DNA from 3 places in the Micromonospora sp. SCSIO 07396 genome. Region 3 is predicted to be linked to each of the others. Evidence: riboswitches for the same ligand, from Rfam matches in the RefSeq annotation. Region 3 holds a riboswitch; each other region holds the start of a gene.

Region 1 (10,350 bases), 1.6 Mb from region 3:
GACGCAGTGCCCGCAGGTCATGCCCGTCACCTGGTAGTCCGTGATCATGCGACTCTCCCCTCCACTCGTCCAACATACCCCCCAGGGGTACGTCACCCCGCGACCGTAGCATACCCCCCAGGGGTACGCTATCGTGGTCGCCATGACCACACCGAGCACCCCGGTCCGGGGTTACACCGCCAGCAAGGACCAGCTGCTCGCGCGGCTGCGCCGGGTGGAGGGGCAGGTCCGGGGGATCGAGAAGATGGTCGACGACGACCGGTACTGCATCGACGTGCTCACCCAGATCTCCGCCGTGCAGGCCGCCCTGGACAAGGTCGCCCTCGGCCTGCTCGACGGCCACGCCCGGCACTGCATGCACGAGGGGGCCGCCGAGGGCCGCGCCGACGAGATGGCCGCCGAGATGATGGCCGCCGTCGGCCGCCTGATGAAACGCGGCTGACCCGACCCACCCGTCCGGCGACCGGCGGGGCAACGGCCGGGCGGGACCGGGCGGGAGACCGACGTCGCGGGGCCGGTGGGATCCGGCCCCGCGACGCGTCACGGGTGGCGGTCAGAGCCGGGCGAGGATCTTCCGCATGGTGTCGATCTCGCCCTGCTGGGTGGTGACGATCTGCTGCGCCATGGCCCGCGCCCCGGCGTGCCGGCCGTCCGCCAGTTCCTGCCGGGCCATGGTGATCGCCCCCTCGTGGTGGGCGATCATCATGCTGAGGAACCGGCGGTCGAAGTCCCGACCGGTCGCCCCCTCCAGCCGGGCCAGGTCGGCGTCGGACATCATCCCCGGCATCCCGTGGTCCATCCCTGGCAGATGGCCGTCGGCCGGGCCGTCGGACGGGACGGGCCGGCCCCAGGCGGCGAGCCAGCCGGTCATGGTGGCGATCTCCGGGGCCTGGGCGGCGCGGATCCGTTCGGCCAGCCGGGTGACCTCCGGATCGGCGGCCCGGCTCCCGGCCAGCTCCGACATGCGTACCGCCTGCTGGTGGTGCGGGATCATCATCTGGGCGAACATCACGTCGGCCGGATCCGCGGCGGCCGAGGAAGGGCCGGCCCCGGCGGCCGGGCGGCCGTGACCGCCGGCGGTGGAGTGGCCGCCGCCGCAGGCGGTCAGGGCGGACGCGGCGGCGAGAGCGACGCCGGCCAGGGCGACGCGACGGGCAAGGGTACGGGTGGACACGGGCATACCTTTCGGTGGACGGACACGTACGCGACGGACGGTGGACACGGCAAAGCCGCGCCGGGTGTCCTATCTGCGCAGTACCGACACCGGACCGGTCGGCTCCCCCCGGTCCAGCACCGGCAGCGCGGCTGACGTCCGGTGGGGGCGGTCGGCCGGGGTGTCGTGCCCGACGGAGGTCCGGTCCGCCGAGGCGGCGTGGCCGGCCGGACGACCGTCGGCGGGATGACCGGCGGCGGCCAGGTGTGCGTCGTGACCGAGGGTGTGCATCGCGGAGAGCCCCAGCAGCGTGCCGACGAGCAGCAGCAGCCGCAGCCACCGCCCGGTCGTCGTCGCCGTACCCGCCCGCCGCACGGCTCAACGCTAGCCGTCCCGGTCGCCCGGCGGGCCGGTACGGGTCACCGGGCGTCGAGGCGTACCCGGCGCAGCGGTGGCGGGCCCGCCACCAGCAGTGAACCGCGCGGCCCGACCTGGTGCTGGCTACCATCGTCCGACGATGACGCGCCGCCCGTGGGTGAACCGGCAGGTCGGCTGACACGTATCCCGTCCCGGACCGTTGGGAGAACTCGCAGACATGGGCGCCGACCACACCCGCCCCGCTCCGTCCACCCCGCCCCGGGTGCGACGGATCCTCGTCATGACGGTGGTGCCACTCATCGTCGTCACGGTGATCGCCACGCTGCTGCTCTGGCCGGGGAAGACCTCGAAGATCGACCAGGGCGAGCAGGTGCCCCGCTACCACGGCACGGTGACCCGGGTGGTGACCGAGCCGTGCCCGCCCGCCCCGCAGACGCCCGACGGCCCGTCGGGGGTGGCCGACGGGCCGTGCGGGACGGTGACCGTCACCGTCGGGCAGGGGCCGGACAGCGGTGAGCAGGTCGAGACGCCCGTCCCGTCCGGGCCGGGGGCACCGACGGTGGCCGTCGGCGACGAGGTCGTGCTCGTCGCGTTGGCCGACCCCACCGATCCGTCGGTGAGCAGCTACCACATCGCCGAGCACCAGCGGGGCATGCCGCTGCTCTGGCTGGTCGCCCTGTTCGCGGCGGCGATCGTGGCGTTCGGCCGGCTGCGCGGGCTGGCCGCCCTGGCCGGGCTCGGGGCCAGCTTCGCCATCCTGTTGACCTTCGTGGTGCCGGGCATCTCCGCCGGGGGCGCGCCGCTGCCGATCGCGGTCACCGGCGCCGCGTTGATCATGTTCGTGGTGCTGTACCTGACCCACGGGATCACCGCGCAGACCTCGGTGGCGGTGCTGGGCACGCTGGGCAGTCTGGTGCTGACCGGCGTCCTGGGCACGCTGGCCGCCGCCGCCACCCACCTGACCGGGTACGGCAGCGAGGAGGCCACCACGCTGTCGATGTACCAACGCGACGTCGACCTGCACGGCCTGCTGCTGGCCGGGATCATCATCGGGTCGCTCGGTGTCCTGGACGACGTCACGGTCACCCAGTCGGCCACCGTCACCGAGCTGGCGCACGCCAATCCGGGGCTGTCCCGGTTGCAGCTCTACCGGGCGGCGGCCCGGGTCGGCCGGGCGCACATCGCGTCCACGGTCAACACGATCGTGCTGGCGTACGCGGGTGCGTCACTGCCGTTGCTGCTCCTGCTCACCGCCGACAGCCGCCCGGTGAGCCAGATCCTCACCAGCGAGTTCCTGGCCCAGGAGATCGTCCGCAGCGCGGTGGCGACCCTCGGCCTGGTGGCGGCGGTGCCGCTGACCACCGGGTTGGCCGCGCTGGTGGTCACCGCCGGACGGGGGCCGGCCGACGCCGGTACGGCCGGGCCGACGCCCGCCCCACGTCCCGCCCCCGACCGTGCCGAGGCGTGGGAGGCGTTGAGCGCGCCCCGGCACGGCGAACCGTCCACCCCGGCCCCCGCACGGTGGCCGGACCCGGAAAGGAGCACGGACACCGCATGGTGACACTGCGCTGCGTGACCGAAGGCGAGGTCGCGGCTGTCGGCCACGTCACTGATTACCACTCGCTATCGGGAAAATACTCATTTGGTCGGGTTGCGGGCGTAGATCCCCGGTACGACTCTCGGGTAACCTCGCTGCCGGTCACCGCCGAAGGCGCCCACCGGAGCCAGCGGTGCCACCGCCCAATCGCCGTACGGCGAGCCGGGGAACCGAGCACCTGGGGTGAATCCGCGCCAGCGGTAGGGGCCACTTCCGTCCCGAACCCGTCAGCTAACCCGGTCGGCGGTCGACGGAAGGGACAACTGTGACGGCACCCCTACGCCACTGGTGGACTCCGGTGGTGGCCGTGCTCGCCGCTCTGGCGCTGGTCGCCGGCCCGGCCGCCGCCCCCGCGGCGGCAGCACCCAACGCGCCCACCCCCTCGGGGCACGAGGAGGACGAGGAGCCCAAGCTGCTCACCGACGTCATCGAGGCGACGAACCGGGAGTACTCGGCGGCGAAGACCCGACTGGAGAAGTCCAAGAAACGCCAACTCGAATACGCCATCGAGGTGGAGAAGGCGGAGCAGGAGCTGGCGGCGTTGGCTCCGCAGGTCACCGAGATCGCCGCCCAGTCGTACCGGACGGGTCGGGTCGGCGCGGTCGCCGCGCTGCTGGAGAGCGACGCCCCGGACGCCTTCGTCCGGCGGGCCGCCGCCCTGGACGAGCTGAACATGGTCAACGCCGGCAAGCTGGCCGAGGTCAACAAGGTCAAGACCCGGGCCGAGCAGGCCAAGCTCGCCGTCGACGCCGAGGTCCGTGAGCAGCAGAAGCAGGCCAACCTGATGGCCAAGAAGAAGACCGAGGCCGACAAGGCACTGGCCCTGGTCGGCGGTCGGGGCTTCACCGGCGGCCTGGTCGACGCGACGTCCCCGGTGGCCCGCGTCGCACCCGGCCAGACCGCCAACGGCGAGTGGCGCGGGGAGTCGTGCAGCGAGAACGACCCGACCACGTCCGGGTGCATCACCCCGCGCACGCTGCACATGTACAAGGAGGTCAAGCGGGCCGGATTCAACCGGTTCGTCGGCTGCTACCGCCCCGGTGGGCCGTGGGAGCACCCCAAGGGCAAGGCGTGCGACTGGTCGTTGCAGAAGAGCGGGTTCAGCCCGTGGCACAACAACGACACCCGGATGTACGGCAACAACCTCGCCGCGTTCCTGATCCGCAACTCGGACCGGCTGGGCATCTACTACGTGATCTGGAACCGGCAGATCTGGTTCCCGGCCAACGGCTGGAGTTCGTACTCGGGACCGTCCAACCACACCGACCACGTCCACGTGTCGCTGTTGTAGCGGGTGCAGCTGGGCCGAAGCTGCGGTGTCCGGCGTTCCGGACACCGCAGCACCGGCCCGATGAGTTGATCGAGGCGCACGATGAGGGCCGCCCGGCTTAGCCGGGCGGCCCTCATCGTGACCGGTGCGGGTCAGGAGGCGACGGGTGCCGTCGCGGCACCGGCCGGCACGGCCGGTGCCGGCACCGCGGCGGCGGGCGCGGGCAGCTCGGGGGCCACCTGGCGCACCTCACCGGCGGCGAGCCGGTAGGACATCCCGACCACCGCGCACCGGCCGGCGGCCACCTCGGCGGCGATCACCGGGGAGTTGCCGAGCAGCACCTCGACGGTCTGCGCGATATGGATGTCGACGATCCCGTCGATGTCGTGCACCCCCTGCTGGGCCGCGCGACGCAGGCTCGGCCCGACGGCGGCGACCACCGAGTAGAGGTGTCCCGGGGGCTGGGTGCCGGTCCGGGCCGCGTCCCGGGCCGCCTGCACGGCACCACAGGAGTCGTGTCCGAGGACCACCACCAGCGGGGTGCCGAGCACCGTCACCGCGTACTCGACGCTGCCGAGCACCTCGGGCCCGGCGGTGTGCCCGGCGGTCCGGACCACGAAGAGGTCACCGAGACCCCGGTCGAAGATGATCTCGGCGGCGAGCCGGGAGTCGGAGCAGCCGACGATGACCGCGAAGGGATGCTGGCCATCGGCGACGGCGGTGCGGTGGCCGGCATCCTGGTTGGGATGGTGGGGCACACCGGCGACGAAACGCCTGTTGCCGGCCTGCAACTCGGCCAGCGCCTGGGTCGGAGTGATCGGGGCCATTGCCTCACCTCGGTCCGGAATCGCACCTGGTCACGCCGGCCGGCGGCGACGACGGCCGTGTCCTCACGGTCACACGCAGCTAAAGGTACGTCAAGATTTCGTGATACACGTTTCAGGCATCGGTCGAAGCCGTGTCGACGGCGTGTCGGACCCGGCACCCACCGAGGTCGACGGGCGACCCACCGGGGGGGCCGACCGGCCGCTGCGGGGCAACCGTCGGGGCGGCCGACGACGGGTCTCCCAGGTACGGGCCATACCATGACCGGCATGGCGACAGGCGGCACCGGGAGCACCCGGAACTGGACGTTCCTCACCAACCATGGTCATGTGCTGCTCGCCATCGCCCGTAACCCCACCGCCCGCCTCCGCGACGTCGCCGACGAGGTCGGGGTGACCGAACGGGCCGCCCAGGCGATCGTCGCCGACCTGGAGGCCGGCGGCTACCTGCGGCGTACCCGGGTCGGCCGGCGCAACGAGTACACGCTCAACCCGAGCGGTCACTTCCGGCACCCCGCCGAGGCCGACCGCCAGGTCGGCGCCCTGCTCGCCCTCTTCAGCCCCGATCCGGCCGACGCCGGGTCCTGAGCCGCCGACCCGGAGGGCGACGGCCCGGCACACGTCGACGGCCCGCCCCGGTGGGGACGGGCCGTCGACGGTGGAGGGTCAGCAGAAGCTGCCGGCTCCGCCGCCACCGTCCTGCCGGGTGGTGCGGAAGTCGCACAGGTCGTAGCCGTTGGCGGTGAGCGCCGCCTTCGCCGCCGCCGTCTGCGCCCCGGTCAGCGCCGGCTCCCGGGAGAGGACGAAACCGCTGCTGCGGTCCGGGTCGCCGACGACCGCCCAGCGGTAGTCGGGGTCGAGCCCGATCACCACGTAGTTCGGCCCACCCAGGTAGATCCACTTACCGCCGAGCTTGAGGAAGGACACGGTCAACGCCGAGTCGGCCGGCGGGTTCTCGCTGCGGGCCCGCCCGGTGACCGCGCTGGTGGTTCCCACGATGGTCCGGCAGCTGTTGCGGACCCCGATGGTGCCGTCGGGCTGGACGTCGTACCGCGCCGTCACGTTCTTGTAGCACTGGATCTCGAAGATCGCCGGGATGGCGGCGACCTGGTACCAGTCGCCCACGTAGCGCTCGACGTCGACGTCGGCCACCGGAGTGAGCGGTCCGGTGTCGACGGCGGTCGGCGCCGCCTGCGCGGGTACGGCGGTGGCCAGCACCGCCGCAGTGGCGACCGCGACGGCCGCAACGACCTGACGGCGTACTCCCATGGTGTCTCCTCCGGTCTGTCGGTCCGGCGCGGCGGGGCGTCGCGCCGTCGGCAGAGTTGCCCGGACCCGCCGGCCGGAAACTGTCGGCATTCTCATCGCCGTCGATGCATCCAGGCGCAGGTCAGTGGCCGTATTCCTGGTGGGAGCGGTCCGTCCACACGGCACACCGTGGCCCGGCTCACTCGTCCGGTCGGGCCACCGACCCTGCGCAGACGGCCGATCGGGGATAGGTTGGACAGGTGATCCGCGTAGCTTCCGCCCCGCCCGTCTGGGTGTCAAGGCTGCGCGATCTGACCCGGCTGGCCGTCACCGCGCTGGTGCTCGCGGCTGGCCTCGGCGGGTTCCTCGCCGTCACCGGCGGCCCGGCCGCCGCTGCCGCCCGACCGTCCGTGGTGACCTCGCGGGTGGCGACGCTGCCCGCCGACGCCCGGCCGACCCTCGACCGGGCCGGCACCCGGCCCGACGACGAGCGGCCCGCCGACGGGTCCCTGCCGCCCCAGCCGCCGACGCCCGCCGACGGTGCCGCCACCCGGCCCGTCGCGCCGGTCGCCGGGGCCACGCCGGACCCGGCCCGGGACGCCACCGGCCGGCGCGGCCCGCCCCGGAGCTGAGCCGCGCGGCAGCTGCGCGCCCGTCCGGCCGCGACCGGGCCACCGCCACGGCCGGGCCACCGCCGACCGCGGACCGGCAACTGTCGGTCCGACAGCGGTCCAGGCAGACCCGATCCGGGCAGAACTGGGCCAGGTAGGTCCGGTCCGGCCGCCGCAGGGACGCGCGCACCGCTTCCGCCCACTGCCGGGCCCCCGTCCGTCCACATCGTTGTCCACCGTGAGGTGTTGGTGATGCAGACCGTCTTCTCCGCCGTCCTGCCCGATGTCCCCGCCGCCGCCGCGATCTGGCTGATCCTGCTCGCCCTCGCCGCCGTCGCCGTCGCGGCCCTGGTGGTCCGGCCCGGCCGGCTCCGGCCGGCGGTGGCCGGCCGGTTCCGCGACGCCGCCCTGCCCGACGACCCGGACCGGGCCGAGCAGGACCGGGAGCACACCCGGTACGCCGAGGAGGTCGCCGTGGCGGCCGACCGGGCCGGCACCACGGCGAGCCGGCTGCGGGCCGAGTGGCTCGCCGTCCAGGACGAGGTCGAGTCGGCCTGGACGGCCCTGGAGGCGGCCGAGGCGCACCTGCGTCGGCTCGCCGCCGCCGCGTCGATGCCCCTGCCGCACACCGGACAGACCCCCGCCGAGTACGCCGACCGGGAACGCTGGCTGCACCGGGCCGCCGACGAGGCCCACCGGCGGGGGGAGCTGTCGGACGCACAACTCGCCGACGTCCTCGCCCACCGGGCCGGCTGGGACCCGCGCCGACACCCGGTGGAGCAGGAACTGGTGCTGCGCCGCGCGATCCGGGACCACCTGGCGGCCCGGCACCGGGCGGCGGTGGCCCGGGAGCAGGCGGCCTGGCGGGCCGCCGACCTGGCCGGGGCGGCGGCGCGCAGCCTGCGCGACGAGGCGTTCGCGGCGCGGGAGCGCCGCCCGGAGCGGGCCGAGTCGGTGCTGCCGATGCCGGAGGCCCCCCGCCCGTCGGCGGACAGCACCCGGGAGAACCCGGTGGTGGCGCGCGGTCGGGCCGCCGTCGCCGCCTACTGACCCTCCCGCCGCGGCGACGGGCGGCGGCGCGGCGCCTCCCGGACGGCGGCGCGACGGGCTGCGCTGCACTAGCGTTGCGGGCATGTCCCGTCAGATGTGGGCGCTCGTCGTCGTCGGTGCGATCCTGGCCCTGGCCACGCTGGTCGGCGCGGTCCTGCTGGCGGTGCGGGTGGTCCGCACCCGCCGGCTGCTCGGCACGCTCGGCGTGAGCGGCAAGGTGGCGTTCTACGGCGCGCTGATCTACACGATCTCCCCGGTCGACCTCCTGCCCGACCCGATCTACCTGGACGACATGGGCGTGCTGGCCGGGGCGCTGATCTACCTGACCCGCCTGGTCCAGCGCCGCCGGGCCGCCGGTCGCAGCCTGCCCGGCCAACCCGGTCGGACGGGTGTCCCGCCCGGCCCGGGCCAGTCCCGCCAGATCGTGTCATGATCGGGGCCGGGTCGGGGCCACGCCGGCCCCGGGACGGGGGACGGACATGGCCGGCAGGCATCGGTTGGACCCGTACGACGAGCGGGTCCTCACGTTCTGCCGCGAGCGGCACCTGGCCACGCTGACCACCCTGCGGCCCGACGGCACGCCGCACGTCGTACCGGTCGGGTTGACCTACGATCCGGCGGCCGGGCTGGCCCGGGTGATCACGTCCGCCGGTTCGGCGAAGGCCCGGTACGTCGCCGCCGCCGGTGCGGCGGGGGTGCCGGTGGCCGCGTGCCACCTCGACGGCCGCTGGTGGCTGACCGTCGAGGGCCGGGCGGTGCTGCGGACCGACGCCGCCGCGGTGGCCGATGCCGAGCGCCGGTACGCCGAGCGCTACCGGCCGCCGCGCCCGAACCCGGAACGGGTGGTCATCGAGATCGGGGTGACCCGCCTGCTCGGCTCCCTCCCGCCGCTCGCGTCCGCACAGGACGGGCCGGTAGGCCAGGCCGACGCGGCAGGACCGGCCGACAGGACAGGACCGGCCGGCGGGGCGGGTCGCTGACTGCCGCCCGCTGACGGGCGTGCCGTCCGGCGGGGTCGACAGGTGGTGGCTCATCGACGGTGATGGGTTCGGGTGACCGGCGGTGGGTACAGGCCCCGCCAGGAGCCGATCCGTCCGCAACCGGTAAGGGGCACCGAGATGAGCGATCCACAGGCCACCACGGGCCGGGACGTGGTGGACGTCCTGACCGCCGACCATCACGAGATCGAGGCGATCTTCGTGGAGCTGGAGAACCCGCAGGGCACCGCCGGGCACCGCCGCCGGCTGGCCGACGTGCTGATCGCCGAACTGGTCCGGCACGCGGTGGCCGAGGAGATGTACGTCTACCCGACCGCCCGCCGGGCCCTGCCCGACGGTGACCAGCTCGCCGAACACGAGATCGCCGAACACGCCGCCGCCGAGCGCACGTTGAAGGAACTGGAGCCGCTGGACCCGTCCGACGCCCGCTTCGAGCCGTTGATCAGCCACCTGGCAAAGAGCATCAGGCAGCACGTACGGGAGGAGGAGTCGGAGCTGTTCCCCAGGCTGCGGGCGGCCGTCGCCCACGAGGAGCTGGTGGAGCTGGCCGACCGGGTACGGGCGGCGAAGGGGCACCTGCCGACCCGCCCGCACCCCGGCACACCGGACCACCCACCGGCGAACCGGCTGCTCAACCCCGGTGCCGGGCTGGTCGACCGGATCAGGGACACGCTGAGCGGGCGGCCGACCACCCGGGCGGAGCTGCACGACGGGCAGGACTGACCGTCGACGGTGGTCACCTCGCCGGAGGTGACCACCGCGTCCGGTCACGACTCCGGGGCGACCCGGCTGCCGTCCGCCGCGTCGGACACCACGATCGCCTCCATCGGGCAGGACTCAGCGGCGTCCAGCACCGCGTCCGCCGGATCGATCCGTTCGGCCACCGGCCGGGACAACCCGTCCACCAGGACGAAGTGCGCCGGGGCGTAGCTCGCGCAGATCCCCGCCCCGATGCACCGGGTCGGGTCCACGTGCACCCGCCAGCCGCTGTCCCCCATCTGCCCCACCCTTCCTTTCGTTTACCAGCTCACGGGCAATGCCGTCAGGCCCCGGACCAGCAGGCCGCTCTTCCAGGTCAGCGCCGCCGGGGGCACCGCCAGCCGCAGGCCCGGGGTACGGGTCAGCAGCGTCTCCAGGACCACCTGGAGTTCCATCCGGGCCAGTTGGGCCCCGATGCAATGGTGCGGACCGTGCCCGAAGGCGAGGTGCGGGTTCGTCTCC
Region 2 (10,350 bases), 3.3 Mb from region 3:
CCGTCCGCACGCTGTCCACCGTCGCGGCGACCGCGCCGCACCGTTCGTGCCCCAACACCATCACCAGGGTCACCCCGAGCTGCGCCACCACGTACTCGATCGAGCCCCGCACGGCCCGGTCGAGCACGTGCCCCCCGGTGCGGATGACGCAGATCGACCCGAAGGTCTGGTCGAAGATCGCCTCCAGCGGCACCCGTGAGTCGATGCAGCCGAGCAGCACCGCGTACGGCTGCTGGTCCCCGGAGGCCACGGCCGCGGCGGCGGTCACGTCGTGCCCGTGGACCGGCCGGCCGCTGACGAAGCGCCGGTTGCCGGTGAGCAGCTCGGCCAGCGCCGCCCGGGGGGTGCGGGCGGCACCTGGCGGTCCGGCGGCGACGGGCGGCGGGCCGGAGGGCCGGGCGGCCCCGGTGGGCGGAGGCGGCATGGCTCCAGCCTGACCGCCGGTCCGACCGTGCGCAGGCCGGTCAGGAATCTTCTCACCGGCACGGTTGGCGTGGTCTGATGTCGGGTAGCCGGTGTTACCGCCGGGTTACGCCGGTGAATGTGTCCCGGGTGCCTGGGAGGTGGCGATGCCGGATCAGCGGGAGTTGCGGCTGCCCGACGGGGTACGCCTGCACGTCGAGGTGACCGGCCCGGCCGAGGCCGAGGCGACGGCGGTCCTGCTGCACGGCTGGACGCTCGACGGCCGCGCCTGGCACCGGCAGCTCACCGACCTGCGTGGCCGCTTCGGCGACCGGGTCCGGGTGGTCACCTACGACGCCCGGGGCCACGGCCGGTCCAGTTGCATGGCGTTGCGGACGGCGACCCTGGCCCAGCTCGGCGACGACCTCGCGGCGGTGCTGGACGAGCTCGCCCCGACCGGGCCGGTGGTGCTGGTCGGGCACTCGATGGGCGGGATGACCGTGATGGAGTACGCCCACCGGCATCCCGCCCACTTCGCCGCCCGTACGGCCGGACTGGTCTTCGTCTCCACCACCGCCGAGGGGCACACCCACACCGTGTACGGGTTGTCGCCACGGATCGCCCGGCTGATCCGGCTCGCCGAGACCACCGGCGCGGGGGTGCTGGCCCGGTGCGGCTCCTGGCGGCCACCCCGTCCGCTGCTGCGCGCCCTGGCCCCGAGCATCAGGTGGATGCTCTTCGGCGACCGCTGCTCCGGTGCCGACATCCGGCTGGTCACCTCGGCGGTGGCCCGCGCCTCGCTGCGCTCGATAGGTGGGTTCCGCGCCTCGATCGGGGCCCAGCACCGGTTGGCGACGCTCGCCGCGTTGGCGCACCTGCCGGCGGCGGCGCTGGTCGGGGACCGGGACCGGCTGACCCCGCCGCCGTGTGCGGAGTCGATCGCGGCGGCGCTGCCGGCCACCGAGCTGACCGTCTGCCCCGGTGCCGGCCACATGCTGATGATGGAGCGCCCGGACGAGGTGAACGCCGCCGTCGCCGGGGTGCTCGACCGGGTGCTGTCCGCCGCCGGGGTGGGTCCACCGCCGGGGCCCCGCCGTCCCGCCGACGCCCCGGGCGCGCGGGCCGCCACCGGCCGGGCGACGCGCTGAGCCGTCCCGCCACGTGGGGCCGCCGTACCGTCCCGGTGCGTCGCCGCCGGGGCGGCCGGCCACGCGGAGGTGGTGGAGGTCGCGGTACGGGTATCGGCCCGCCGCGGCGTCGGCGGCTGCCCGTACCCTCATTCCGCCTGGCGTGCACCCGCGCCCGGCGTCGCCGTCGCACAGGAGCGGTACGTTGACCGACCAGAGCACCCTGGAGCAGGAGATCGCCGCCGAGCAACGGCATCTCGACCGGGTGTACGCCCGGCTCGCCGAACTGCGCCGCTCGGCCGCCCGCGCCGAGCGGGACGGCTACCGGCTGGCCAAGGTCGGCAACTTCGGCGCGCTGGTGGAGCGGGACGCGATGGTCTTCCATGCCGCCCAGCGCCGGCACCTGCTCGACGCCGAACACGAGGGGCTCGTCTTCGGCCGGCTGGACCTGCGCGACCGGCAGGTGCTGCACGTCGGCCGGCTCGGCGTGCGCGACGACGACGCCGAGACGCTGGTGGTCGACTGGCGGGCCCCGGCCGCCGCCGCCTTCTACCGGGCCACCCCGGCGGAGCCGCTGGGGGTGGTGCGACGGCGCACGATCAGCTCGTCGGACGAGAAGGTCACCCGGATCGAGGACGACCTGCTCGACCCGGAGGCCGCCCCGCCGGACATGCCGGTGGTGGGTGACGGGGCGCTGCTGGCGACCCTGTCCCGGGCGACCGGCCGGGGGATGCGGGACATCATCGCGACCATCCAGCGGGAGCAGGACGAGGCGATCCGGTCCCCCGGTTCGGGGGTCACCATCGTCTCCGGCGGGCCGGGCACCGGGAAGACGGCGGTGGCCCTGCACCGGGCGGCGTACCTGCTCTATGCCGACCGCAGCCGGTACGCCGGCGGCGGCATCCTGGTGGTCGGCCCGTCGGCGGTCTTCGTGGAGTACATCGCCTCGGTGCTGCCGTCGCTGGGTGAGGAGACCGCCACCCTGCACTCGCTGGGTTCGTTGTTCCCCGGTCTGTCGGCGACCCGCACGGACGGTCCCGAGGTGGCGGCGGTGAAGGGTTCACTGCGGATGCGTCGGGTGCTGGAGCGGGCGGCCCGGGACGCGGTGCCGGACGGCCCGCAGGAGCTGCGGCTGCTCTACCGGGGTGCGTTGCTGCGTCTGGAGGGGCGCGAGCTGGACGGCGTCCGGGACCGGGCGCTGCACCGGGGGGCCCGCCGTAACGAGGTCCGTCGGGTCGGCTTCGACGGGGTGCTCGCCGCGTTGTACGCGCAGGCCCGACGGTTGGCCGTCGCCGGTCTGCCCGAGCAGCCGGCCTTCGAGGACGAGATCATCGAGCGGCCGGAGTTCCGGGAGTTCCTCAAGGCGTGGTGGCCCCGGCTGCATCCCCGGCACGTGCTGGGCTGGCTGGCCCGACCGGAGCGGCTGCACCGGTACGCGGCCGGCGTCCTGTCCCGGACGGAGGTCGGGTTGCTGGTGGAGGCGTACCGGTCGCTGGACACCGAGGGGTTGACGGTGGCTGACATCGCCCTGCTCGACGAGCTGGACGCGCTGCTGGGTCAGCCGGTCCGCCCGAAGAAGGCCCGCCGGGACCCGTTCCAGCTCGCCGGCGGCGTCCGGGAGCTGAGCACCTTCGGGGAGCGGCAGCGGGCCGCGCGGGCGGCGGCCCGGGAGCGGCCCGAGGACTACCGGGACTACGCACACGTGGTGGTCGACGAGTCGCAGGACGTCTCGCCGATGCAGTGGCGGATGATCGGCCGGCGCGGCCGGCTCGCCTCCTGGACGGTGGTGGGTGATCCGGCGCAGACCGCCTGGACGGGTGACCAGGCGGAGCTGGACCGGGCCCGGGACCAGGCGCTGGGTCGGCGGCGGCGGCACCGGTTCACGCTCTCCACCAACTACCGCAACTCGGCGGAGATCTTCGCGGTGGCGGCGGCGGAGATTCGCCGGCTCTATCCCGACCTGGAGTTGCCGAGCGCGGTGCGGTCCACCGGGGTGGACCCGGTGGCGTTGCAGGTGCCGGCGGCGGAGCTGGCCCGCGCGACGGCCGACGCGGTGGACGCGCTGCTGGCGGAGGTGGCCGGGACGGTCGGCGTGATCACCCCGGTGCCCCGCCGCGACGAGGTGGCCGGCTGGTTGGGCGACCGGGGCGGGGCGCGGTTGCAGGTGGTGACCAGCCTCCAGGCCAAGGGCATGGAGTACGACGGGGTGGTGCTGGTCTGCCCCGGCGAGATCCGGGCCGATCCGGGCTCCGGGGTACGGACGCTCTACGTGGCGTTGTCCCGGGCGACCCAGCGCCTCACCACCGTCGAACCGACCGGCTGACCGCCCGGAACCCGTCCCACCTGGCCGGACGACCGACCATCACTTGCATACATAGCGATGTGAGCATAGATTGGAGCCGGTCCGCAGCGGCGACGGAAGGTGTGGACGTGGGCGCAGGTCATGACCACAGCGCGACGGTCAGCAACGCCGCGCACCGGCACCGGGGGCGGCTCTGGGCGGCGTTCGGGCTGCTCGCCGTGCTCATGGTGGTCGAGGCAGTGGCCGCCTTCGGCACCGGCTCGCTGGCCCTGCTCTCCGACGCGGGGCACATGTTCACCGACGTGCTCGGCATCGGGATGGCGCTGGCCGCGATCACCGCCACCCGGCGGGCCGCCCGGGACCCGCAGCGCACCTTCGGCCTCTACCGGCTGGAGGTGCTCGCCGCCCTGGCCAACGCCGTCCTGCTCAGCGGGGTCGCGGTCTACGTGCTGATCGAGGCGGTCCGCCGGTTCGGCGAGCCGCCCGAGGTGCTGGCCGGCCCGATGCTGGTGGTGGCGGTGCTCGGCCTGCTCGCCAACATCGTCGCGTTCGGCCTGCTGCGGGAGGGCGCCAAGGAGAGCATCAACCTGCGTGGGGCGTACCTGGAGGTGCTGGGCGACCTGCTCGGCTCGGTCGGCGTGATCGTGGCGGCGCTGCTGATCGCCGGCACCGGTTGGTGGTGGGCCGACCCGCTGGTCGCCGTGGCGATCGGCGTGTTCATCCTGCCCCGCACCTGGCGACTCGGCCGGGCGGCGGTACGCATCCTGGTGCAGGCCGCCCCGGAGCACCTGCCGGTGACCGCCGTGCACGACCGGCTCACCGCCGTGCCCGGCGTCGCCGAGGTGCACGACCTGCACGTCTGGACGCTCACCTCGGGCATGGACGTCGCCTCGGCCCACCTCACCCTGGCCGGCGACGCCGAGGTCGGCACGGTGCTGGCCGCCGCCCGGGGCGCCCTGCGGGAGGACTTCCACATCGAGCACGCCACCCTCCAGGTCGAGCCCGGGGCGACCCCGGGGGCGTGCGGACCCGCCCACTGGTGACCCCCACCCCGGGCCGGACGGTCAGCCCCGGCGGGTACTCCCGCACAGAGATCACGGGAATTTGCGCTGTTTGCCCCTTTTGGGGGTATTCACTCTCGTACTCTCAGTCACGAGGTAGGCAGGCGTCACACGCGTACCGGTAGGCTCGGCCCCGGTCTCCGCCAGGCGGAGGCCGCCGCCTAATCGCCCGCCCGGGCGAACCGGGGAACCACGTTCCTGGGGTGCATCCGCGCAAGCGGTAGGGATCTTCCGTCCCGAACCCGTCAGCTAACCCGGTCGGCGGCTGACGGAAGGACATCCGCATGCACGTACGCACCACCACGCGGCTGCTGGCCGCAGTCGTCACGGCGCTGGCCCTGGGCGTGTCGGCCGCGCCGTTCACCCCGGCCGTCGCCGCGCCCACCACCCGGCTCGCCGCCCCGGGCGACGACGACGAGGGCGGCACCCCGGCGCTGCGCGACCAGCTCGACGCGGCCAGCAAGGGCTGGCTGGAGGCCAAGGCCGCCCTGGAGCGCTCCACCAAACGCCAAAAGGAACTCGACGGGCAGCTCAAGACCATCGAGGGGCAACTGGTCACGCAGACCGCCAAGGTCGGCGAGATCGCCGGAGCGGCCTACCGCACCGGCCGGCTCGGACCGATGTCCGCCCTGCTCAACAGCAACACCCCGACCGGCTTCCTGGACCGCGCGGCGGCGCTGGAGACGGTCGCCACCCGGGAGGACCAGGAACTGCGCACGATGATCGAGACCCGGGACCAGGCCACCCGGACCCGGGCCGCGGTCACCCGGGAGATCACCGAACAGCGCAAGCAGGTCGCCACCATGGGCAAACGCAAGGAACAGGCCGAGCGGGCGTTGGCGGTGGCCGCCGCCGACAAGCCGGCCCCCACCTCCCGCGACTCCGGCAGCTCGGACGGCACGTCCACCAGCAACGCCAAGGGGGCGCCCCGCAACTCCGACGGCTCCTGGCCGTCCGAGTCGTGCAGCGTCAACGACCCGACGCCGGCCAACGGCTGCATCACCCCGCGTACGCTCAACGCCCTCAACCAGGCCAAGGCGGCCGGTTTCACCAGGTACGTCTCCTGCTACCGGCCCAGCGGCTCCGGGGAACACCCCAAGGGCCGGGCGTGCGACTTCGCCGCCCAGAAGGGTGGCTTCGGCGGGGTGGCCAGTGGCGGCGACCGGACGTACGGCAACAACCTCGCCGCGTACTTCATCCGCAACGCCGACCGGCTCGGTGTGCTCTACGTGATCTGGTTCAAGCGGATCTGGCTGCCGAGCAGCGGGTGGAAGGCGTACAGCGGGGGCAACGGGGACCCGTCCAGCGACCACACCAACCACGTGCACCTGTCGATGATCTGAGCCGACCCGGTGGCCCGTCCGACCCGGGCGGGCCACCGGACCACGGCCGGCCGCAGCGGCAGGTCAGGTCGGGTGCCGCCACGCCGCGACCGGGTCGGGCAGCCCGGGTGCCGGCGGTGGTCAGCCCACCGGAGGCGGGTCGCCGGCCCGGGAGTCCAGAACGGCACCGAGGCGGCTGGCCAGCCCCAGGTGGGCGGCGCGGGCCTGCCGGAAGGCGTAGCCGAACAACGGCGCCGGTGCGGCGAGGGTGATCTCTACGTCGATCCGCAGCAGGTCACCCTCCATCCGCAGCCGGGTGTGGTTGCGTACGGTGGTGCCGGGCTGCTGGCGGGCCACCGTCACGATCTCGTCGTCGCCGGCCAGCAGCACGTCGGCCTGGTAGGTGACGGGGAACCGCAGCGGCCCCAGCTCCAGCCGGTCGGTGATCGCATAGCTGGCCAGGGCACCCGGCCGGGCGGGCAGCCGGCGTACCCGGACGATCAGCGGATGCAGCTCCTCCTGCCGGGACAGGTCGCTCAGCAGCGCCGTCGCGTCCGCCGGTGAGCAGCGCGCCTGCACCGTGTAGCTGAAGCTCTCCCGCCGGACCACCGGGCCTCCTGACCGTCGTCGGTCGCACGATCGTGCCGTACCGGAGACGGACTGGCAACGTCACTGGTCGGACGGCATGGACGCCGCCCGTGGCCCGGTCAGGCGCCGGGCAGCACCTCCGGGGTGGCGGCACCGGCGAAGTACGGCTCCGGAGCGCCGAAGAGACCGAGCAGGCCGGTCACCCAGAGCTGCCGGTGCACGAACCGGCTCGGTTCGGTGACGATCAGTTTGACGCCGCTGACCTCGGCGGTCTGGAAGCCGGCGACCATGGCGCTGATCCCGACGGAGTCGATGAAGGTGACGAGTCGCATGTTCAGCTCGATCCGCGCGGGCCGGCCCTTGGCCAGCACCTCGGCGATCGCCTCACGTACCTCGTAGGCGGTGTCGACGTCGATCTCACCACGGGGGGCGATCTCGATGACACCGGCCGGCAGGACCGACTTCACGATCGACAGGCTCACGCGAGCACCTCCACTCGCCCGTCCCCGGGCGCCTCATCAGTACGCGGGCCGCGACCGAGAGTATTCCTCCGATGGCCTCGGTCGCCACCCCTCGGGATGAGCAATTCGCGGATCCGGACGGACCAGACCGTCCCTCTCCACACCGTTGCTGGTCCTGTTCTCTTCCGACGAACGGCACAGCTCGGCCGTTCCAACCGTCCCAGAGTAGCGGCCCCGGTCCAGTGGTAACCGGATGCGGTGGGCCGGGCGAGCCCCGTCGACACCCCGGCACGGCGTGCCGACTCCCCCGGCGCAGGTTGTGACAGGTGCCTACCGTGGGCGAGAGATGGGTCACCACGATCGAGGAGACGGATCGATGCTCAAGAGACTACTCGGCCTGGCCGGCGTCGGCGCGCTGCTCGCTCTCGTCCTGGCCTGCGGCTTCGGCGGCGGCGGGGACGACGACGATGACGACGACGACGATTTCGCCCGCGCCACGTCCGTGGTCATGGTCCGCTGAGTCGTGCCGGTCACCCCTGCGTACCGGGTTTGCGACCCGGCCGGGCGGGGCACTGCTCGGACACGGGCCGGTCGTCCGGTCCGTGCGAGGACCGTCCCACGGCACGGAGACGACGTCCGAAGTGGCCGCAGACTTCGGCATTCGAGGAGGTAACACGATGATCGGCAGCAACCTTCTGGAGCGCCGCAGCAAGCCCGAGCGGATCGCCGACCAGGCCTGGAACCACCTGCTCTCGGCGGTGGACTCCGCCGGTGACAGCGTCCGGGACGCCGCCCGGTCGGTCCGGGACTCGGGGCTGGCCGACGCCGGTGACCTGGTCGGCTCGACCGCCGACGAGGCACGCCGTCGGGCGACGCTCGCCTTCGACGCGCTCGCCGGCCGACGGCCGGCCCTGCCCTGGACCCTGCTGATCGGCGCGGCGCTGGTCGGCGCGGCGGTCGGCTGGGCGGCCGGCACCGCCGCACGGGCCGCCGGCAGCCGGGGTGACCGGGCCGCCGACGACATCGAGTTCGTCGACGTGGACCGGCCGAACTCCCCCGTCGGGCTGGACGACTGACTGCTCCACGGCACGCAGCCGTTCCACGACACACACAGGCCCCGGTCACGCTCCTCAGCGTCGACCGGGGCCTACGTCGCTCTCAATCCACTCCATTGGGGCGATGTTGCGGTAAAGACACGGGGTTGATGCCACAACTTCGCCGCACTGAGTCGATCACCCGACCGGGTCGATCACCCACGGACCGGGCAGATTCCGAGCCGGACACGCACCGGCTCCCCCGACAGGATCGGGGGAGCCGGCAGGTGTCGGATAGTTGATAGTTGTCAGCGGCTGGTGCAGGTCACCGTCGGGACGGCGTTGGTGCCGGTGACGTTGGCGGTGAAGCCGATGCTGGTGCTCGCCCCGCCACCGAGTGCGCCGTTCCAGCCGGCGTCCCGGACCGAGACGTTCGCCCCGGTCTGGGTGAAGGTGCCGCCCCAGAGCGAGTTGACCGTCTGACCGTTGGCGAACGTCCAGTTGAGCGTCCAGCCGGCGATCGCGCTGGTGCCGGCGTTGCGGACCGTCACCTCACCCTGGAAGCCACCCGGCCACGACCCGGTCACCTTGTACGTCGCCGCGCACCCACCGGTGGGCGGCGGAGTCGTCGGCGGCGGCGTGGTGGGCGGAGGCGTCGTGGGGGGCGGGGTGGTCGGCGGAGGCGTCGTGGGGGGCGGCGTCGTCGGCGGCGGGGTCGTCGGCGGAGGCGTGGTCGGGCCGGGGGTGGTCGGCGTCGGGGTGGGGGTGCCGCCGAGCCGGTCGGCGACCAGGATGCCCCGGCCGTTGGTGCCCAGGTAGACCCGGCCGTAGACCCGGGGGTCGCCGGTCAGCGCCTCGCCCGCGTTGCCGTACTGGTGCTGGTCGTCGTTGATCCGCACCCAGGCCGCACCGGTGTTGTCGGAACGGTAGACGCCGGCCTTGCCGTCGACGGTGCCGAAGGTGAACACCGCCGGGTACGTCTGCCCGGGGGCGGCCTTGCCGAAGCCGACGTTCACCGCCGCAGTGACCCCGGCCAGCTTGGTGAAGCTGGCCCCGGAGTCGGTGGAGCGCCACAGCCCGCCCTCACCGGCCAGCCAGATGTCGCCCTCCTTGCCGGGCACCGCCTTGAACTTGACGTTCCCGGTGGCCGGCAGGCCGGTGGCGGCGGAGGCGGTGAAGCTGGCCCCGCCGTTGGTGCTGACGTAGAACTTGCCGGCGCTGAAGCCGTAGAACTTGTTCTTGTTGACCCGGTCGGACTCGACCACGGCGTTGGCCGGGATGCCGGTGGCGGCGGTCCACGAGTTGCCGAAGCCGACCGAACGGATCACCTGCTGCCCGGGGTCACCGGGAGCCCAGACGAACTGGCTGCCGTCGGCGGCGGCGGCGACCGTGCCGCCGTTGTTGACCCCGCCCGGCTCGCTGCCCTGGAACCAGTTCGCCCCGCCGTCGGTGGAGAACGCGACGTGGCTGTCGTTGGGGCGGTCGGCGTCGGTGAAGTTACCGGCCCGGACCATCGTCGCCGGGTTCGCCTCGGCGTAGTCGAGGCTCGTGGTGGTGGTGAAGACCGGCTGGGTGAACAGCATCGGCGGCACCGCGTCGAGGTCGGTGTGCCGGAACCCGCCGATGTCACCGAGCCCGCTGACCAGCGGCGCCCCGGTGGGCGGGCTGATCAGGTCCTGTACGGCGGTCTCCTCCAGGCCCTTGACCATCGGCTTGATGGTGAGCTTGCCGCCGGTGTCCCACTTGGTGAGGTCGGTGCTGCCGTAGATGGTCGCGCCGGTGCCGTACATGAAGCGGTTGGAGTCGAACGGGTCGATCTCCACCGACTCGTTCATCCAGCCCAGCTTCGGGGACTCCTCGGGCGGGGCCGGGTTGGCCCCGAAGGTCAGCCACGGCACCGAACTGATGTCCATCGTGAACTTCTTGGTGCGCTCCGGGTAGCTGCCGAACTCCCAGATCCGGCTCCAGGTCGCGCCGCCGTCGGTGCTACGGAAGAAGATCGCGTCCGGCCACCAGGAGATCTGGGTGGCGACCATCAGGGTGTTCGGCTTCT
Region 3 (10,350 bases):
TGGTGGGCCGGCCCGACGACCGGCGGCACCGGTTGCGGTGGGGCGGCCGGGCGGCGCAACCACCCCGCCAGCCGGTGCGCGTTGCGCAGCACCGCGTACGCGAGATAGGCGTCCCGACCGACCAGCCGGTGCTTGAGCCCGGCCACCCCGCCCGGCCGGGGGTAGCCGCCCGGCGGCAGGTGCCGGCGGTAGTGCGCGGCGACCCGGTGGAAGAACTCCCGACGCAGGTGCGGGTGCAGCCGGCCGTCGTTGCCGACCACCACCAGCATGTGGTTGACCATCAGGGCGAACAGCTCGCCGCGCAGCCGCTCGTCGGGATACCGGCGGGCGACCCAGTCGAACAGCCGGTCGTACTGGTCGAAGGCGTCGAAGTGGCGACCGCTGCGGGTGGAGGTGATCGCGCCCTGCCGGCCCTGCCGGTAGAGGTAGCAGACCCGGTCCAGCACGGAGATCCGCTCGGCACCGATGAGCAGCGGGTTGCTGAACGGGATGTCCTCGTACCAGCCGGGGTGGAAGCGCAGTTCCAGCGCGTGCAGGTGGGCCCGGCGGACCACCTTGTTCCACGCGGTGTGCTGCACCCGCAGCAGCCCGGGGCGGTCGGCGAGGCGGACCACCCCGGGGATGCCGCGCAGCAGGTGACTGCTCGCGTCCACCTCGCGCCGGCCGTCGTCGCGTACCCGCAGGTGGTCGAGCATCAGCACGTCGGGGCGGTGCGCCCGGAGCCGGTCCAGCACCGCCGGGACGGTGCCCGGCGGCAGCCAGTCGTCGCTGTCGACGAACCAGACGTACTCGCCGACGGCCACGTCCAGGCCGGCGTTGCGGGCCGGACCCAACCCGACGTTGCGGGCCAGATGCACCACGCGGACGCCCGGATGCTCGGCCGCGTACGCGCGCAGCAGCTCCCCGCACCGGTCCGGCGAGGCGTCGTCGACGGCGACGATCTCGACCGCGCCCGCCGCGTCGGCCGGCACGTCCGTGCGCACCGAGTCGAGGCACTGGTGCAGGTACGCCTCCACCCCGTGGACCGGGACGACGACGCTGAGCAGCGGGGTGGGCGCGGGCTGGTTGACCACCCCGCCACCCTGGTGCACGGGTATGGACGGCCACGGAACGTGACGTATCCGGTGGAGATGGAGCTGCTGAACACCGGCCGAGCGGCAGGTTAACGACCCATGATCCGCCGTACCGGTGCCGGGACCGCGCGCCGCACCCGGGCCCGAAGCCGCTGGTCACGCAGCTCCCGCACGTCGTCGCCGAGCGCCGTGTTGCGGTCGCGCAGCCACTGGATGCGGGCCAGCAGTTCCTCGGGTGAACTGGCCGAGGCGGGCCGGACCGCCGGTGGGAACACCGTCTCGCGGACCTGCGCGTCGAAGCGGGCCGCGCTGTCGCCGTCGTCGAACGCGTTGCCGAGGTCGTGCCGGGCGAGGAAGGCGCGCATCACCTCGTAGCGGGCCCGGTGCCCGGTGTTCAGGCCGGTGTAGTCGGCCTCGGCGTAGAGCTGGGCGGCGTCCACGTCCGCCGGCACGTCCGGCATCAGCCGGTGCGGGATGTCGAAGTAGCGGGCCAGCTCCAGGGTGCGCGAGTCGTGCGCGAACAGGTAGCCGGGGGTGCCGGAGACCAGCGCGGTGATGGTGCCGTGGATGCGGGTGCCGAAGGCGAAGTCGAACCCGGCGAGGTAGTCCATCCAGGTCCACGGGTCGAGGAACATCCGCACCTTGTCCTGCGTGAACAGCGGGTGCGAGGTGTGGATCGGGATGGCGCTGGTCTTGCCCCGGTCCTGCGGCGCGTCGCCGTAGAGCAGGGTGCCCAGCGTCTTGAGGTCCTGCGGCAGGTAGCGCAGGTTGGGGTAGCGGGCCTGGTGCGAGGCGATGATCTTCGCCATCGACTTGACGTACGGGGAGACGGTCAGCGCCACCCGGGCGTCGGTGCTCAGGGCCGGCGCGGACTTCTCCACCCGGAGCCGGTCGCCGTGCAGGAACATCGACGGGCAGCCGATCACGTCGACGGCGGAGAAGCCCAGCGTGTTCAGGTACTGCGCGGTGATCTCCCCGCGTACGCCGATACTCGGCCCCCGCTCCAGCGCCGCCCGGACGAACCGGCTGACCACGTCGTCGATCGGACGCAGGTACTCCCGGTCGCCGTGGATGTCGGTCTGTACGCCCACCCCGAACACCACCACCGGGATGCGCAGCCGCTCGACCAGCTTCGTCATCACCTCGATGCGGTGGGCGTAGCTGCGCCGGAACGCGTTGGCCAGCGGGATGACGTACACGTCGTACTGCTCGTTGATCCGGTCGGCGTCGCGCAGGTCGACCTTGAACTCGGTCGACGTGATCCGCGCGGTGGAGGTGCGCAGCAGCTTGTGCGCGGCGTGGCTGAAGACCAGGTTGCCGTTGTTCTCCCCGATCCAGTTCCCCTCGTACGCCTCCTCCGGGCCGCGTACGTCGAACGGGTCCTTCTTCGCCCGCATCAGGATCCGCTGGTGCACCACTTCGCTCCGTTCCTCGTTCGCCGGGAGCCTCCGCCGGCCGCCGATCTGACCCACGGGTACGCCGACACCGACAGGTCCCGCGATGTTAGGGCAGTGGAGGGATTTCGTACACCTTCCGCACATCCGCACCACCCCGGTCCGTCGCCGGTACCGGGGGGTGCCGGTAGGGTGCCCCGGGTGACCAGCGTGCCCACCCCCGCGTCCCCGGCGCTGAACCGGCTCCCGTCGCTGACCGGGCTGCGGTGGATCGCCGCCATGCTGGTCTTCGGCTACCACGTCGGCACCATGCGGATCGTCACCCAGCCCGACGCCAAGGCGGTGGTTGACTGGCTGTTCACCCTGGGCCTGTCCGGGGTGCAGTTCTTCTTCATCCTCAGTGGCTTCGTGCTGGTCTGGTCGGCCCGCGACGGCGACCGGCGGCGGGACTTCTGGCGTCGCCGGCTCGCCAAGATCTATCCCAACCACGTGCTGACCTGGGCGGCGGCGCTGCTGGTGATGTGGTGGTTCGCCGACCCGGTGGTGCCCCGCGCCGCCCTGGAGAACCTCTTCCTCGTCCAGGCGTGGGACCCCACCCCCGGCTACTTCTACAGCATCAATAACGTGAGCTGGTCGCTCTCCTGCGAGCTGTTCTTCTACCTCTGCCTGCCGCTGGCGCTGCCGGCGATCCGACGGGCCCACTCCGGCGTGCTGTGGGCCGTGGTGGTGGCGGTGCCGCTGGTGATCCTGGCGCTCTGGCCCGGCCAGCAGTTGCTGCCCGAGGGCAGCAACTGGTGGTTCACCCAGGTCTTCCCGCTGGTCCGCTCCACCGAGTTCTGGCTGGGCGTGGCCGCCGCCGAGCTGCTGCGCCGGGGCCACTGGCGGGGTCCCGGGCTGACCCTGGCCAGCCTGCTGTTCGTGGTCGTCTGGGTGGCGGCGCACTGGATCCCGGCCGAGATGTGGGCGGCGCTGCTGTCGGTGGCGTACATCCTGGTCATCCCGGCGGCGGCCCGCGCGGACGTGCAGGGTCGCCGGTCGCCGTGGCGGCACCGCACCCTGATCTGGCTCGGTGAGGTGTCGTTCGCCTTCTACCTGGTGCACGTGCTGGTGATGATGACCGTGCTGCGGCTCACCGGGCACTGGGGTGTCGGGTTGCCCGGCTGGTCGGGGCCGCTGGCCGTGCTCGGCTTCCTGGTGGTGAACCTGGCGCTGGCCGCCGCGTTGCACCGCTTCGTGGAGACCCCGATGATGCGCCGGCTGGCCCCCCGCCGCCGCACCGCCCCGGCCGCTGTTCCCGGTGCCGCTGTTCCCGGTGCCGCTGCTCCGGGTGCCGGCGGGACGGCGGTCGTGCCGGGGCCGAGGGGGGCCGACGGCGGGCCGCGCGACGCCCGCCCCGTCGAGTACGCGGGCCCGCGCGACCCGCACTGATCTTGCCCCGGCTCTGTTCCCTGCCGGCCTGCCGCTACCTGCCGCCTCGGTGGCGGTGTGCCGGCTCGGTCGTGGGCGGCGGCGGGACTCCCTCCACGGTGGATGCCAAGCCCGGGGTCCGTCGCCCGCCCGGGTGTGACCGGTTGCCGCGCGGCCGGCGCGGCGACACGCCCGGCGGTGCTGCGGGCCGGTGGCCCCTTCGGTAGCGTGGTCCCGTGTTCCCGGTCGCGCCCACCAGTCCCCTGTGGTGGGTCGCGCGCGGGATGTCCCGGCTGCTCGCCGGCCTCGCCGTCGCACTCGCGTTCGCCGCCGCCGGCCCGGCGCTGTCCGGCCCCGCGCTGTTCGATCCGGTCCCCGGCGCACTGTCGGCCGACGCGTCGCACTCCTTCCCCGCCGCCGGGGCCCTCGACACCCCGTCCGATCAGGGTGACGGCATCCGCGCCGACGGCCGCGGGACGGAGCGGGTCGACGTGGTGACGACCGACCGGGTCGACGCCGGCCTGCCCGCCGTGCCGGCCGGTCCGGCACGGGAGCTTCCGACGGCCACCCTGTCGACACCGGCCGGTCGGATGCCCGCCGCCCCCGGGCCCCGGGCACCCCCGGCGCGCTGACCCCGCCCCACCGGGGCCGCCCGCCCGCCGCCACCACCACGACCTCGTCCCCGTACCGCCCCGGACGGACGTTGCCCGCAACGGTTCCGCCCCGGTACGGCCCCGATCCGCCCCATCCGCCCGCGAGGTGTCGACCCGTGACCACCGTGCTGTCCCAGTTCCTGATCGGGGTGCCGACCGCCACCGCGATCTGGTCCCTGCTGCTCGTCCTCGCGTTGACCGGCCTCGCCGTCCTGGTCGCCCGCCCCGAACGGGAGCAGCCGACCGACGTGACCGCCGTCGGGCCGCCGCCCGACGCCCCACCCCCGGTCGCCGACCTGCGCCGCTACGCCGACGAGGTGACCGTGGCCGCCGCCGGGGCCGCCCAGACCGCCCGCCGTCACCGGGCCGCCTGGCTGGCCGCGCAGGACACCCTGGAACGGGCCTGGCAGGAGTACGACGAGGCGGAGACGGCGGCCCGACGGTTCACCGGCGCGGGGGCGCTGCCCAGCCCGCGTACCCCCCGGACGCCTGCCGAGTACGCCGGCCGGGAGCGGTGGCTGCACCAGGAGGCGGTGGCGGCGCACTGGCGGGGCGAACTGTCGGTGGAGCGGCTGCGGGACGTCTTCGCGCACCGCGACGGCTGGGACCCGCGCCGGCACCCCGTCGAGCACGAGGTGATGCTCGCCCGGGCGGTCCGGGAGGACCGGCGGGCGGCGTACCGGGCGGCGCACTGGCGGGAACGCGTCGCGTGGCGGGCCGCCGAGCTGGCCGCCGAGGCCGCCCGGTCGCTGGCCGCCGAGGCGTACGCGGCGACGCAGCGGGTGCGTCCGGGCCGGGTGCCGCTGCCCCGGGCCGCGACGTCGGCGGCGACCCGCCCGAGCCCGGCCACCCGCTGGCACCCGGCCCGGGTGGGCTGACCCGCCCCGCGACTACCGCCTGGGTCCACCCCGGGCCGGGTGGGCCGGGAGGTCGGGAGGTCGGGAGTCCCGGGGACCGAATTGTTACCCAGGCGGGTGTGGACGCGGTCACGCAGCGGCGGAACCGGACAGCCCGTCACACCCGGTCACATCGACTTCGTTGATCATCGGAGGTTGCGGGTCGGTTGTCCGGTCACGGCCCCGACGGGCCCGGACGACCATTCGTCCCCGGCCCGCACCCGGGCTGCCCGAACGCCCCGCACATCGGCCTGCCCAGCTATGTTTACGCAGGTCACAGGGCTTGGCGGGAGGGGAGGGCGACCAGTAGTGTCGCTGCCGTCCGGTGCGGTTCCCGATCGCAGCAGGCGACGCCGCGCCGACCCGCTCAATCGTGCTTGTCACGAACCGGGGACCCACACGCACCACCTGGGGTGAATCTCCGGGCCACGGCCCGGGGTAGGGCGATCTTCCCGCCCGAATCCGTCAGCTAACCCGGTCGGCGGCAGCGGAAGGAGTTCCCTCCTCGTGCAGCATGACCCCACCCCCTCGGTAATCCCTCCACCTCGGTGCCGGGGTGCCGCCGGACCGTCGCGCCTGACGCGCTGACCCGGCCGTCCACCCCGCCGCCCGACCCCGCTCGGGCGACCCGCCGATCCGCCCGGCTCCCGTCGGGCGGACCCTGCCGAACGAGCGGCCCAAACACCCGATCCGCGCGTGGCGTACCCGCCACGTGCCGGTCCGGCGTGCCCGGCCGCCTCGCCCCGTGGAGGAACACCCCGTGAAGCACCACATGAAGCGACAGCTCCGCCGACTGGGCGCCCAGCGCCCGTACCGGATGGTCGTCGGCTCGGCGGCGGTCCTCGTCCTGGCCGCCGGTGGCACCGCCCTGGCCGCCGGGGTCGACGACGCCCCGACCGACCAGCAGCGCGCCACCGCCGTGGCCGAGACCGCCCCCCGCCTCGACGACGTCGCCAGCCGCGCCCAGGCCCGGGTGGCCACGCCCGCCCCGGCCAGCCCGTCGGCCACCCCCACGGCCAGCCCGTCGGCGAGCCCCACCCCGTCGCCGCGCGTCACCCGGGCGAAGTCCCGTCCCACCGTCGACCCGGACCTGACCCGCAAGGCGGCCCCGAAGCCGCCGTCGTCGAAGGTTCTGCGCTACGACTACCAGGCCCAGATCACCTACTACTACTGTGGCCCGGCGGCGGTGCGTAACGCGCTCAGCGCGGCCGGCATCGAGCGCGGCCAGGACGACCTCGCCGCCCAGTTGGGCACCACCGAGATGGGCACCAACTCGGCCGAGGACACCACCCGGGTGCTCAACGCCGTGGTCAAGGGCGATCCGTACCGGACCCGGATGTTCGCCGGCACCCCGAGCGACGCGCAGGTCGAGCGGCTGCGGGCCGACGTGGTCGCGGCGGTCACCGACAAGCGGGCCGTGGTCGCGAACGTGGCCGGGGACGCCACCGACCTCGACGGCGGCTGGCACTCCTTCCCCGGTGGCCACTACGTCGCCGCCGTGGGCTACCGGGACAACGGCCGTACCGTGCGGATCGCCGACTCGGCCGACCCGTCCCTGCCGGCCTACTGGGTCGGCGTGACCACCCTGGCGAACTGGATCGCCACCCGGGGCTACTCCGCCTGACCCGTTGCTCTCGAATTCGATCCGGACCGCCTCGGCTGCCTGACCACGGGCACCGGGGCGGTCCGCTGTCGGCCCGACCGACGAGGACTGACGGCATCGGCACCACCGATGCCGGGTGCCACCCGGCGCGCCCCGGACCAACCACGCCTGCATCGTCCGAGGGGTGCACATACCACCCTCGCTCCCTACAGAGCTGATGACGGCAACGACTCAGTGCCGACGCCGCACCTACTTCAGGCGGAGCCGATCATTGCCGGTACCCGGCCGGTCAGCGAGGGCACACACGGCGTGATTCGTTTGCGTCATCAGGTCTGTAGGCGGCAGACGGCACTTGTGAGGGGGCGTCCGTGCACGCGTCGGGCCCGAGTGGCGAACCACGCCACCACCCCGGCCCGGGTCGACTCCCGGTCAGCCGCGCGGGGACACCGAAGCGTCGTCCCAGGTGGCGGTGCCGGCGGTACGCGGGGCCGGCGGGTTCCAGCCCGGCTCCAGCTCCCGGCGGGCCGCGTCGAGGAAACCGTCGGCGTACGCGTCGTCGGGGAAGTCGCCCAGGTAGCGGCGGCGGGTGTCCCACCGGGCCGCCGCCAGCGGATCGGTGTCCAGCAGCCCGGTCAGCACCTCGTCCAGGTTGGCCATGTCCCGGCGCAGCACGTAACCGGAGCGGGCCAGCGGGAACCGGTCCAGGAACTCGTCACCGTCGACGCCCAGGTCGGTCACCGCGTACGGCTTGCCCGAGTAGAGGTAGTCGGAGATGACCCCGGAGACGTCGGAGACCAGCGCGTCGGAGCGGTTGACACAGTCGGTCAGGCTCAGCTCACGGCTGGCCGCTGCCCCCCACAGGTGCTGCCGCCCGGTCCGGGTCCGGTCGGCGGCGAGCAGCTCGGTGAGCCGGGCCAACTGCCGGGCCGAGGCCGGGTTCTGCCCGGTGTACGGGTGGGCCCGCAGGATCACCGTGGCCCCCCGGTCGAGCAGCCGGCGCAGCAGCGGCTCTGCCACCGGCAGCGAGCAGTAGTTGGCGTCGGCGTGGTGGCCGGTCCAGGTGGGGGTGTAGAGCACCGTCGGGGCGGCCGGCGGGCGGGCCTCCCGGCGTACCTCGATGGCTTCGACCTGCGGACGGCCGACCACGACGAACTTCTCGGCGGGGATCTCCACGCCGGCCCGCGCGTACCGCTCGATCGCCGCCGGACCGGCCACGAAGATCTTGTCGAAGATGGCCGAGACCGGGTTGGCGCTGGGGGCCTTGTCGCTGTCGCCGTGGTGCAGCTGCACGTGGGTGAGCTGGGTGAACCGGATGCAGTGGCTGTTCTTCGCCCCGTGGTTGACATAGAACGCCACCCGCAGGCTGGGCACCAGCGCCTCGTCCATGGCCTTGAGGGTGGGGCAGTAGACCACCGGGGCGCTGGTCGCGGCGGCGATCGTGGGCAGGAATTCCGGCTCCCGCAGCAGCACCAGGAACGGCCGGCCCAACCGTTCCAGGTAGGGCAGCCACATGGTGACCTGGTATTCCGAGCCGGGTGGGGCGGAGAAGTAGAGCAGGAACTCCGGCTGGTGCGCACGTAGCGCCCGGGTCACCGGGCCGCCCCCGCCCGACGGCCGGAACCGCCGCCGGGCCAGGTCCAGGCCGACCGCGCCGCAGCCGGCCGCCACCACCAGCACGACGGCCAGCGCGACCACGGCGGGCAGGGCGAGGGCGGCGGCCACCGCCACCACCGCGAGCAGCCCCAGCAGGATGCCGCCGAGGCGGGCGGCGACCAGCGGGGTCCACGCCCGCACCGGCAGGTTCGCCGCCCGGATCTCCAGGTTGCCGGCGTCGCGCAGCGGCCCCACCAGCAGCACCAGGCCCAGCAGCAGCAGCGCGGTGAGCGCCAGCACCGGGTCGAACCCGTCGTCGAGCCGGCGGGCGTAGCCGACCAGGATGCCGGCGGCCAGCAGCACCGTCTCGGCGACGATGTCGGCGTCGGGGCGGACCCGGCGTTCGTAGCCGGCGGCGGCCAGCGCGGCCACCGCCAGGGCCAGGCCCCAGCCGGTCGCGCCGGTGAACGCCACCACCAGGAAGGCGAGCACGGCCAGGCCGGTGGTCAGGCACCGTGCGATCAGTTTCCTGACCAGGTCACCACGCATGTCGTACGTCTCCGGGGGGTCGGGTCAGCCGGCGTCGACGCCGCTGGGCAGCCGGTCCTGCTCGGCCGCGGTTGGCTGGGCCGGCACCGGGGCCGGCTCGCCGGGGGCCCGCCGGACGTCGATCACCTGACCGGTCAGGTCGGAGATCAGCACGTCGAGCGAGGATTGGGCGACCGTCTCGGCGGCCAGCAGGGTGTGCTCCGGCTCCTCACCGAACGCCTTGGTACGCATCGGGGTGGCGGTGCGCTCCGGGTTGATGCAGTTGACCCGGACGCCGTACTCGGCCCACTCGTCGGACAGCGCCTGGGTCAGGTTGACCAGCGCCGCCTTCGTCGAGGAGTAGAGCGCGTACTGGGCCCGGCCCCGGGTGTAGGAGCTGGACGTGTAGAGCAGCAGCTGACCCTTGGTCTGTTGCAGGTACGGCAGGGACTGCCGGGCGGCGATCACCGGCCCGACGAAGTTGACCTGGAGGACCCGGTCCATGGTCTCCTCGTCCATCTCGGCCAGCGCGCCCTTCTCCAGGATGCCGGCGGTGACCACCACGTGGTCGATCCGGCCGGTGGCCTCGAACGCGGTCTTCAGCGCGGCCTCGACGTCGCCGGTCTGCTCGACGTGGGTGCCGGTGCTGGACCGGCTGAACGCGAAGACCTGCGCACCGTAGCCCCGGGCCAGCTCGGCCAGGTCGTGGCCGATGCCGTAGCTGCCGCCGAAGATGACGATCGTCCGGCCGGCCAGCTCCTCGGTGTAGCTGCGGTGCGACAGCCGGGGGGCCTGGGCGGCGGCGAGCTGGAACAGCTTGTCGGCGAGGTGCACGTCGACCGGGTGGGTGACCTTGATGTTCTCGTCCGACCCGTCGATCACCTTGATCGGGGTGCCGGGCAGGTAGCGCAGCACCACGCCGCAGTCGTCGGTGGCGGCGAAGTCCGGGTCGCCCTCGGCCCGCCGGTACGCCTCCCGGATGGTGCCCGAGCGGAACGCCTGCGGGGTCTGCCCCCGGCGCAGCCGGGACCGGACCGGGATGTCGGTGATGCACTCGTCCTCGTCGACCTGGATGATCGTGTCGGCCGAGGGGATGGCCACGTCGACGGCGGAGTAGGTCCACAGCGCGTTCACGCACTCGCGGACGATCCGGGCGCTGACCAGCGGGCGGACCGCGTCGTGGAAGAGGATGTTGACGTCGCC

What was found. A riboswitch is a leader RNA that binds a small molecule or an ion and turns the genes downstream of it on or off. The one in region 3 is predicted to bind cyclic di-AMP.
Region 1: it holds a riboswitch for cyclic di-AMP, as region 3 does, so the genes downstream of both, ACWCHM_RS24985 (coiled-coil domain-containing protein) here and ACWCHM_RS17950 (C39 family peptidase) in region 3, are expected to answer to the same signal.
Region 2: it holds a riboswitch for cyclic di-AMP, as region 3 does, so the genes downstream of both, ACWCHM_RS03905 (coiled-coil domain-containing protein) here and ACWCHM_RS17950 (C39 family peptidase) in region 3, are expected to answer to the same signal.

Annotation. Positions count from the first base shown of each region.
Region 1 is NZ_CM132210.1:5,790,420-5,800,769, forward strand. Features, by position in the region: gene ACWCHM_RS24960 (heavy-metal-associated domain-containing protein) at 1-48, opposite strand, end outside; gene ACWCHM_RS24965 (metal-sensitive transcriptional regulator) at 143-442, shown strand; gene ACWCHM_RS24970 (DUF305 domain-containing protein) at 554-1,174, opposite strand; gene ACWCHM_RS24975 (hypothetical protein) at 1,244-1,528, opposite strand; gene ACWCHM_RS24980 (YibE/F family protein) at 1,749-3,092, shown strand; cyclic di-AMP (ydaO/yuaA leader) riboswitch at 3,259-3,390, shown strand; gene ACWCHM_RS24985 (coiled-coil domain-containing protein) at 3,394-4,419, shown strand; gene ACWCHM_RS24990 (carbonic anhydrase) at 4,551-5,225, opposite strand; gene ACWCHM_RS24995 (helix-turn-helix transcriptional regulator) at 5,484-5,810, shown strand; gene ACWCHM_RS25000 (lipocalin family protein) at 5,889-6,491, opposite strand; gene ACWCHM_RS25005 (hypothetical protein) at 6,731-7,102, shown strand; gene ACWCHM_RS25010 (hypothetical protein) at 7,334-8,131, shown strand; gene ACWCHM_RS25015 (YkvA family protein) at 8,214-8,564, shown strand; partial or broken gene ACWCHM_RS25020 (TIGR03618 family F420-dependent PPOX class oxidoreductase) at 8,611-9,018, shown strand; gene ACWCHM_RS25025 (hemerythrin domain-containing protein) at 9,250-9,852, shown strand; gene ACWCHM_RS25030 (ferredoxin) at 9,897-10,127, opposite strand; gene ACWCHM_RS25035 (cytochrome P450) at 10,149-10,350, opposite strand, start outside.
Region 2 is NZ_CM132210.1:847,376-857,725, reverse strand. Features, by position in the region: gene ACWCHM_RS03925 (carbonic anhydrase) at 1-424, opposite strand, end outside; gene ACWCHM_RS03920 (alpha/beta fold hydrolase) at 570-1,550, shown strand; gene ACWCHM_RS03915 (HelD family protein) at 1,735-3,852, shown strand; gene ACWCHM_RS03910 (cation diffusion facilitator family transporter) at 3,960-4,874, shown strand; cyclic di-AMP (ydaO/yuaA leader) riboswitch at 5,041-5,172, shown strand; gene ACWCHM_RS03905 (coiled-coil domain-containing protein) at 5,177-6,235, shown strand; gene ACWCHM_RS03900 (SRPBCC family protein) at 6,356-6,823, opposite strand; gene ACWCHM_RS03895 (STAS domain-containing protein) at 6,922-7,284, opposite strand; gene ACWCHM_RS03890 (hypothetical protein) at 7,640-7,783, shown strand; gene ACWCHM_RS03885 (hypothetical protein) at 7,941-8,339, shown strand; gene ACWCHM_RS03880 (cellulose binding domain-containing protein) at 8,606-10,350, opposite strand, start outside.
Region 3 is NZ_CM132210.1:4,165,732-4,176,081, reverse strand. Features, by position in the region: gene ACWCHM_RS17975 (glycosyltransferase family 2 protein) at 1-1,073, opposite strand, end outside; gene ACWCHM_RS17970 (polysaccharide pyruvyl transferase family protein) at 1,163-2,488, opposite strand; gene ACWCHM_RS17965 (acyltransferase family protein) at 2,669-3,895, shown strand; gene ACWCHM_RS17960 (hypothetical protein) at 4,111-4,506, shown strand; gene ACWCHM_RS17955 (hypothetical protein) at 4,644-5,405, shown strand; cyclic di-AMP (ydaO/yuaA leader) riboswitch at 5,778-5,922, shown strand; gene ACWCHM_RS17950 (C39 family peptidase) at 6,196-7,047, shown strand; gene ACWCHM_RS17945 (CDP-glycerol glycerophosphotransferase family protein) at 7,456-9,168, opposite strand; gene ACWCHM_RS17940 (D-ribitol-5-phosphate cytidylyltransferase) at 9,193-10,350, opposite strand, start outside.